DNA from 2 places in the Delftia sp. S65 genome. Region 2 is predicted to be linked to the other one. Evidence: riboswitches for the same ligand, from Rfam matches in the RefSeq annotation. Region 2 holds a riboswitch; the other holds the start of a gene.

Region 1 (4,208 bases), on a different contig from region 2:
CCTCTCCCGCAGGGGTTGGCGCCACATTCACCAGACCGACGCGATCAATGATGACATTGTTTGCCGAGGAGCCAACGACGAATACCGCTTCGCCACAGGTCATGTTGGGCGAATTGGTGAGAGTGATATTCTTCCCACCAAGATAAAAGGTTTCCCAGGCGGAGTCCGCCCAGTTCTGGACTTGTATGACTCCCCCGAAATCGATGGTCAATGAGCCCGTGCCGGCTGGAACGGTGCCTTTGATCCAGTACCAGGCGCCACCGGCACCAGTGGTGGTGCCCGTATCGCCACCGCTGATCATCTGGGTTTGACCACAGGCATTGGTGGCTCCCGTCACGGCGCCGGACTGGGCTCCGCTGACGAATGTATTGGCACAGCGCACGTAAACCGTCTGATTGTCGACATACGGATGGAGGTTTCCGGCCGCATCCTTGGATGTCCCACTCTGTATGGTTCGTACCGACGTAGTCAGTGTCGGCGCAAAGACGATGGAAACATCGGCACTCGGATCCAGCGTTTGCAGCGTGTAGTTGGCTGCCTGAATGGCCGCTCGCAGCGTGCATGCGCCAGCAAAGGTGCCCCCCAACGTGCTGACACAGGTGGTTGGTGTCGTTGCATTGGCATTTGGAGCGTCGCTGTTGTCGGTGACCGTGAAGACGATGGTCGCCGCCAGTGCCGTGGATGAGATACCCGCGCATGAGAGCAGCAGCAAAGAGAACAGGTATTTCGCTGCACGCCACTTGCGAAAAAATGCCGAACCAGGCAGGCGATTGAGAACATGCATGATATTCCCCGTTTTCTCAAGGAGATATGACAGGAAAATGATTTTCCCAATGGCAATGGCCAACAGTTGTACCCAGCGCATTTGCATCGCCGTACCTCGAATAGTTCTATTTGAATCACGAGCTCACAACTCACCTTGCAGCCGGTGAGGTTGGAAGCAAAATGTTTCGCGCAGATCCTGCGCGTCAATCAGAAAAGGCGGATTTCCATCAACGTTTGCGAGCTGCTCCGCTGCCCATTGAGCCGGACACACCTTCAGTCGGGTTTGCGACGCAAATCATTCCTCCCTCCACATATTCACCGTGCTTGTATTTTTTCAGTGCCGGACCAGTTTCCATGGACCTGCACCTGTGCAACGGTAAGTCGCCTATCAGACATATACACAACTCATGGTTAACCCATGCAGGTCCAATCGACCAGAACATGCACTGACAAACCACCGCACACATCGATAGGCTAAATCATGTTTTTTTCTATTTCAATAGTTTTTTTACATGCAGTCGGAGACTCGTGCCAGCGCTACGAGGGAGGCGCTTGAGCGATCTAGGGAATACCCTGAATCGGCCACACCACATACAGGTAGTAACTGGTGGTATCCCGAGTACGACTGGAACCGGCTGCGCAAGCCACATAGAATCGCCCCTGCAGGAGAGCAGGCGGGCACCACGGTGCCGAGCCTCACCGAAGGCGCAAACTCCCATACACGCTCAGGTTCCGTACTGCAAACACAACATGCCGTCTGGAGAGCCGCCGCACGCAATATGCGGCGCACCGAAGGAGCAAGCCCCGTTCCCATGGACGGCGGTGAATCTCTCAGGTACCAAGGACAGGGGGAGCGGCAGCTGCGTCACGACGGACGCCGGCTGCTTGCTATTGAATCCATAGCTATCAGCTTCCGCGTGACCGGCACATGCCTTTGAAAGGGCATTGTCATGCGCGTCATCGTTCTCGGAGCCGGCCTGATCGGCACCGCCTCGGCCTACTATCTGCAATCTCTCGGTCATGAAGTGACCGTCATCGACCGCCAGGCTGCGCCCGGCGCCGAAACCAGCTTTGCCAACGGCGGGCAGATCTCGGTCAGCCATGCCGAACCCTGGGCCAACCCCGGCGCACCGCTGAAGTTGCTGGGCTGGCTGGGCCGGCAGGATGCCCCCCTGCTGTTCCGCCTGCGCGCCGACATGCGCCAGTGGCTCTGGGGCCTGTCCTTCCTGCGCAACTGCACGCCCGCGCGCACGCGCCACAACATCCAGCAGATCGTTCGCCTGGGCACCTACAGCCGCGAGGCCCTGCAGCAGCTGCGGTCGGACACCGGCATCCAGTACGAGCAGCGCATGCAGGGCATCCTGCACTTCTACACGAACGCCCGCGAGTTCGAGGGCGCGCTCAAGCCCACCGAGCAGATGCAGGCCCTGGGCTGCGACCGCCGCCTGATCGACGCCGACGAAGCCGTGCGCCTGGAGCCGGCCCTGGCCCATGTGCGCGGGCAGATAGCGGGCGCCACCTATACGGCCGAGGATGAATCGGGCGACGCCAACCTCTTCACGCGCGAGCTGGCACGCATTGCCACCACCACGGGCGTGCAGTTCCGCCACGGCCACCACGTCATGGCGCTGCGCACCACGGGTGCGGGCGCCAGCCGCCATATCGACCATGTGGAGGTGACCAATGCCGACGGCCGCTACGAACGCATCCAGGGCGACGCCTATGTGCTGGCCATGGGCTCGTTCAGCCCGCTGCTGGCCCAGCCGCTGGGGTTGCGCCTGCCCATCTACCCGGCCAAGGGCTACTCCGTGACCCTGCCGGTGCTGGACCCCGCCAAGGCCTACCAGGTCAGCCTCACGGACGATGAGTTCAAGCTGGTGTTCTCGCGCTACACCGGCGCGCAGGGCGACCGCCTGCGCATTGCCGGCACGGCCGAGTTCAACGGCTACGACCGCAACCTGGACCCCGTGCGCTGCGAGGCCATCGTGCGGCGCGTGCAGCAGCTGTTCCCCGGCGCCGGCGATACCGAACGCGCGCAATTTTGGAGCGGCCTGCGCCCCGCCACGCCCAGCAATGTGCCGCTGATCGGACGCTCGCCCATCGCCAACCTGTTCCTGAACACCGGCCACGGCACGCTGGGCTGGACCCATGCCTGCGGCTCCGGCATGGCGCTGGCCGACCTGGTCAGCGGCAGGCAGCCGGCCGTGGATTTCGATTTTCTGGGAGCTGCAGCCATGGACCCGGATCGCAGCGCAGGCACGGTGCGCCCGCGCGCGGTCTGAGGTTCAGACGGTGTGTACCGATACGGCGTGTACGGCGTGTACGACGCCTAGGCAGTGAACACCGTCAACACCCCGGCGAAGCGGTGCAGGCGGGCGTCCATGATCTCGGCTTCGGCGACGAAGCCGATCAATGGCACATCGCCCAGTGCGTGGCGCAGGGTGCGCAGCTCGGCATCGGGGCCGCCGAACAGGCCGCCGCCGCGGCCCCGGCAACTGATGTAGATGGCGCCACGGATGCGGGGCTGTGCCTCGCCTTCGGGCGCCGCCTCCTCGGGCTCCGCCGCATCGCGCAGCGCAGCGCCCAGTTGCAGCAGTTCCTGGCGCGCGACCTGGGCCTGGCGGCGGCAGAAGATCACCGAATGCCCGGCCTCCACGGCCGATGACAGGGCCACGCCCTGGCGCAGCGGGTCCAGCCCGACCAGGGTCAGCACCTGGGCCTCTTCGGTGAGCACGCCGTGGGCCATGCCCCGGCCCGGCGGCGCAATGGCCGCCAGCGTGCTGCGCACCGTGGTCAGCGCGGGCTGCCAGTCGCTGCCTTCCAGCTCCACGCCCAGCAGTTGCAGCAGGCGCTGCAAGGCCGGATCGCCATTGAGCCCGGTGACCAGGGCGCCGCGCGCCTCGGTGATCTCCAGGCCCTCGCCCAGCGGCACGCAGCCCTGGGCCATGCCCGTGATGCAGGGCACGCCCGCACCGAAGGCCACGCCCGAGAAGCCTCCGCTGAAAATGCCGCGCGCATCCGCATGCTGCGCATGCAGGTCCTCGGTGCGGCAGGCGATCTGCACGCCCTCCACGCCATCGTCCCCGTCATCGCCCACGCCGCCGAACAGCAGGCCGGACTCGGTGCGCTCGGACAGCTCGTACAGCAACTCGGCCAGCTCGGGCTGGCCGCCTCCGGCATGGACCAGGGCCGAATGGGCAGTGAACCCGGCCTCGCCGCCCGGCGCATGCAAGGGCGCCAGGCCCGAATACAGGCGGTAGTGCGCCGCCGGCACATCGAGCAGCATCACCGCGAGCGCGGAGCCGGACAGGTATTCATGGGACATGGCCAGCACGCCACCGGCCGAGCAGCCAGCCCAGTCCGCCACATGGGGCAAGGCCCTGGCCAGATGCTGCAGCAGCGGTCTTGCATGGGCGGCATGCGCGTGGGACAGGTACACCAGG
Region 2 (4,208 bases):
GCGGTCGCCGTGGACCAGGAAGGCGTCCAGCGCCTCGGCCGTGGGCGTGGCGCCAGGCTTGGCAACCACGTGGGCGGCGACGATCTGGCCCCAGCGCTCATCAGCCTCGCCGATGACGGCAACTTCGAGCACATCGGCGTGCTCGACCAGGGCGTCTTCCACTTCGCGGGGATAGACGTTCTCGGCACCCGAATTGATCATGTAGTCGATGCGGTCACGGATCCACAGATAGCCGTCGTCGTCGATGTGGCCCAGGTCGCCCGTGTGGTACCAGCCGTGCGCCAGCGCGCGGGTGTTGGCGTCGGGGCGGTTGAGGTAGCCGGCCATCATGCAGGGGCCGCGCACCAGGATCTCGCCCACCTCGCCGGGCAGGCAGGCCTCAGCCGGATCGGTGGGGGCGTTGTCTTCGCGCAGGCGCGCCACGATGAGGTCATGGCCCATGGAGGGCAGCCCGGCCGAGCCCGCGTGCGAGAGTTGTTCGCGCGGCAGGAGGATGGACATGCAGGGGCCCATCTCGGTGGTGCCGTAGACCTGGACCAGGTCGCTGCCGACCTTGCGTGTCCATTCGCGGATCAGGTGCGGCGCCATGGAGGCGCCGCCGTACTCCACCAGCCGCAGCGCGGGCGCCTGCTCAGGCGAGGCGATGGGGTCGGCCAGCAGCATGGTGACCATGGTGGGCGCCGCGAAGAAGAAGCTCACGCGCTCTTCGCGGATCAGGCGCCAGGCCTCGGTCACGTCAAAGCGGCGCAGCAACACCTGGGTGGCCCCGGCCTGCAGGCGCGGCAAAAAGCTGGTGTGCAGCTCGGCCGTGTGGTTGAGCGGCGCCATGGCCAGGCCCACGTCGTCGCGCGTGAACTGCATGGTCTGGTGCATGAGGGCGTTGTGCGCCAGCTTGCTGCGGTGCGTATGCAGCACGCCCTTGGGCCGGCCCGTGGTGCCGCTGGTGTACATGAGGATGCAGGGGTCGCTCTCGCGCACATGGGCCTGGGGCGGCGCGCTGCTGCGGCCCCTGGCCAGTGCGGACAGGCGCTGCGTGGCCCAGACCGGCAGCGGGTCGGCCGGGGCATCGTCGGCAAAGATCCAGTGCTCGATGCCCGTGCCAGTGCCGCCGCCTTCGGCCTTGAGCAGGGCCTGGGCGCGTGCGGCCACCTCTCCGCCCTCTTGCTCGAACACCAGGGCGCGCGCTGCGCCGTCCTTGAGGATGAAGGCCAGTTCCTGCGCCGCCAGCCGGTAGTTGATGGGGTTGAAGATGGCGCCCAGGCGCGCGGCCGCCAGCATGGTGAAGACAAAGGCCGGCGTGTTGTAGAGAAAGGCCGCGACCACGTCGCCATGGCCTATGCCCAGCTCGGCCAGGCCGTGGGCGTGGCGGTTGACTTCGGCATCGAGCTGGGCGTAGGTCCAGGCGCGGCGCTCGCCGCCCTCCCAAGCGACCAGGGCTTCCTTGTTCGGCAGGTAACGTGCCGGCCAGGCCAATGTGTCTCCCAGCGTCTGCTGCATGTGCGCTTCTTCCTTCTCGCTCACGAGATTTCATATATCGATGCATCTCAATGTAGGAGATTTTTTAGACAGTTATGCAATTTGCAAATGCATCCATGCAGGCAAGCGCATGGAGCTGCGGCCGGCCCGCGGAAATCCCGAAGCCGCACGGGCGCTGGCCGCAGCTAGAATGCGCCGGTCAGGAGAGAGTGCCCGCCCGGCCGCAATGGTCACAGGCAGCGGCACCGCCGAAGGCGCAGGGTTCGTCCCGAACGCTCAGGCAAAAGGACTGGCACCGCCTGCCGCCACGGCCGCAGGCGTTCCTAGCTGGAGAGAGATGCAGGGCACGGCGGCGTGCCCCATCCACCGAAGGAGCAAGCCCCACGCATGGAAGGTGCGGGTGAATCTCTCAGGTAAAGCGGACAGCAGGGCAGGACATCCCGGGATTCCGGGATGGCGTTGTGCCTTGCCCCTTGCCGAAAAGAGAGTCCCTCCTTGACCGCTGCCTCCACCACCGATCTGCTCAAGACCCCGCTGTTCGACCTGCACCAGGAACTGGGCGCGCGCATGGTGCCGTTTGCCGGCTACTCCATGCCCGTGCAATACCCGCAGGGGCTGATGGCCGAGCACCTGCACACCCGCGAGGCGGCAGGCCTGTTCGATGTCTCGCACATGGGCCAGATCAGCCTGCGCGGCCCGGATGCCGGCGCGGCGCTGGAATCGCTGCTGCCCATGGACGTGCTGGGCCTGGGCGAACACCGCCAGCGCTACGGCCTGCTGCTCAACGACGCGGGCGGCATTCTGGACGACCTGATGTTCGTGCGCCGCGAGGACGACCTGTTCCTGATCGTCAACGGCGCCTGCAAGCACGAAGACCTGGCGCACATAGAGGCCCGCATCGGCCAGCGCTGTGAAATCGAGCCCCAGTTCGACCGGGGCCTGCTGGCGCTGCAGGGCCCGCAGGCAGCAGCCGCCATGGAGCGCCTGCTGCCCGACACGGCCGGGCTGGTGTTCATGACGGGCGGCCACTTCGACTGGGAAGGCGCCGAGCTGTACATCACGCGCAGCGGCTATACCGGCGAGGACGGCTTCGAGATCTCCTTGCCCGCCAGCCACGCCGAGGCCTTTGCCCGTGCCCTGCTGGCCCAGCCCGAAGTCAGGCCCGTGGGCCTGGGCGCGCGCAATTCGCTGCGCCTGGAAGCCGGCCTGTGCCTGTACGGCAACGATCTGGACACGACCACCACCCCGGCCGAGGCCGCCCTGAACTGGGCCGTGCAGAAGGTCCGCCGCATTGGTGGCGAGCGCGAAGGCGGCTTTCCCGGCGCGGCCACCGTGCTGGCCCAGCTGCAGTTGCCCGAGCTGCTCACGCGCAAGCGCGTGGGCCTGGTGGCCCTGGAGCGCGTACCCGTGCGCGAAGGCACGGAACTGCTGGATGCCAGCGGCCGCAAGGTCGGCCAGGTCACCAGCGGCCTGCTGTCGCCCACGCTGAACCAGCCCGTGGCCCTGGCGTACGTGGAGCCGGGCAGCGCCGCCGTCGGCACCACGCTGCAGGCCATGGTGCGCGGCAAGGCCGTGCCCATGCAGGTGCAGGCCACGCCCTTCGTGGCGCCCCGCTATCACCGCGGTTGAGGACAGCCTGCGCGCTTGGCGTGGATCGAGTTCGGCGGATTCGTTTTTCCTGCCATCGCATGCCGCTACAGTGCGCACTGACCTTTCTCAAACCGCCTTTCACAGGTTTCTTTTCAGTTTCTATCGGAGCAAGCCATGAGCATCCAGTATTCCAAGGACCACGAATGGATCAACGCCGCCAACCCTGACGCGGCCATCGTCGGCATCACCCTCCACGCGCAGGATGCGCTGGGCGACGTGGTGTTCGTCGATCTGCCCGCCGTGGGCACCAGCTTCAACCAGGGCGATGTGGCCGGCGTGGTCGAGTCCGTCAAGGCCGCCGCCGATGTCTACATGCCCGTCAGCGGCGAGATCGTCGAAGTCAACGAAGCCCTGCGCGACGACCCCTCCCTGGCCAACAGCGACCCGCTGGGCGAAGGCTGGTTCTTCAAGGTCAAGCTCAGCGACGCAGGCCAGCTGGCCGCGCTGCTCGACGAAGCCGCCTACACGGCCTTCGCACAGAGCAACTGACGCCACTTTCCGGCCAGGACGGGCGCCAGGGCCCGCCCTGGCGCTTTTCAGCTTTTGAGACAGGTCCCTCCATGCTGATGTCCTCCACCCAGCCCCTTGCCGCCCTCGAGAACGCCACCGAATTCGTGGCCCGCCATATCGGCATTGCGCCCGAAGACGAGGCCCACATGCTCAGCGCCATCGGCGCGGCATCGCGCGATGCGCTGATCGACGCCATCGTCCCGCCCTCCATCCGGCGCCACCAGCCCATGGCGCTGCCGCCAGCGGCCACCGAGGCCCAGGCACTGGCCGAACTCAAGGCGCTGGCAGGCCGCAACCAGCTGCTCAAAAGCTTCATCGGCCAGGGCTACTACGGCACGCACACGCCCGGCGTCATCCTGCGCAACATTCTGGAGAACCCCGCCTGGTACACGGCCTACACGCCCTACCAGGCCGAGATCTCGCAAGGCCGCATGGAGGCCCTGGTCAACTTCCAGACCATGGTCTGCGACCTGACGGCCATGCCGATTGCCAACGCCTCCATGCTGGACGAGGCCACGGCGGCCGCCGAGGCCATGACGCTGGCCAAGCGCTCCGTCAAAAGCAAGAGCAAC

Evidence for each region. A riboswitch is a leader RNA that binds a small molecule or an ion and turns the genes downstream of it on or off. The one in region 2 is predicted to bind glycine.
Region 1: another riboswitch for glycine. It lies ahead of IAE24_RS23830 (D-amino acid dehydrogenase); the one in region 2 lies ahead of gcvT (glycine cleavage system aminomethyltransferase GcvT).

What each region holds. Positions count from the first base shown of each region.
Region 1 is NZ_JACVUR010000039.1:4,137-8,344, forward strand. Features, by position in the region: partial or broken gene IAE24_RS23825 (beta strand repeat-containing protein) at 1-871, opposite strand, end outside; glycine riboswitch at 1,513-1,623, shown strand; gene IAE24_RS23830 (D-amino acid dehydrogenase) at 1,716-3,047, shown strand; gene IAE24_RS23835 (FIST signal transduction protein) at 3,095-4,208, opposite strand, start outside.
Region 2 is NZ_JACVUR010000045.1:20,579-24,786, reverse strand. Features, by position in the region: gene IAE24_RS25290 (fatty acid--CoA ligase) at 1-1,497, opposite strand, end outside; glycine riboswitch at 1,667-1,778, shown strand; glycine riboswitch at 1,794-1,912, shown strand; gene gcvT (glycine cleavage system aminomethyltransferase GcvT) at 1,972-3,105, shown strand; gene gcvH (glycine cleavage system protein GcvH) at 3,241-3,615, shown strand; gene gcvP (aminomethyl-transferring glycine dehydrogenase) at 3,687-4,208, shown strand, end outside.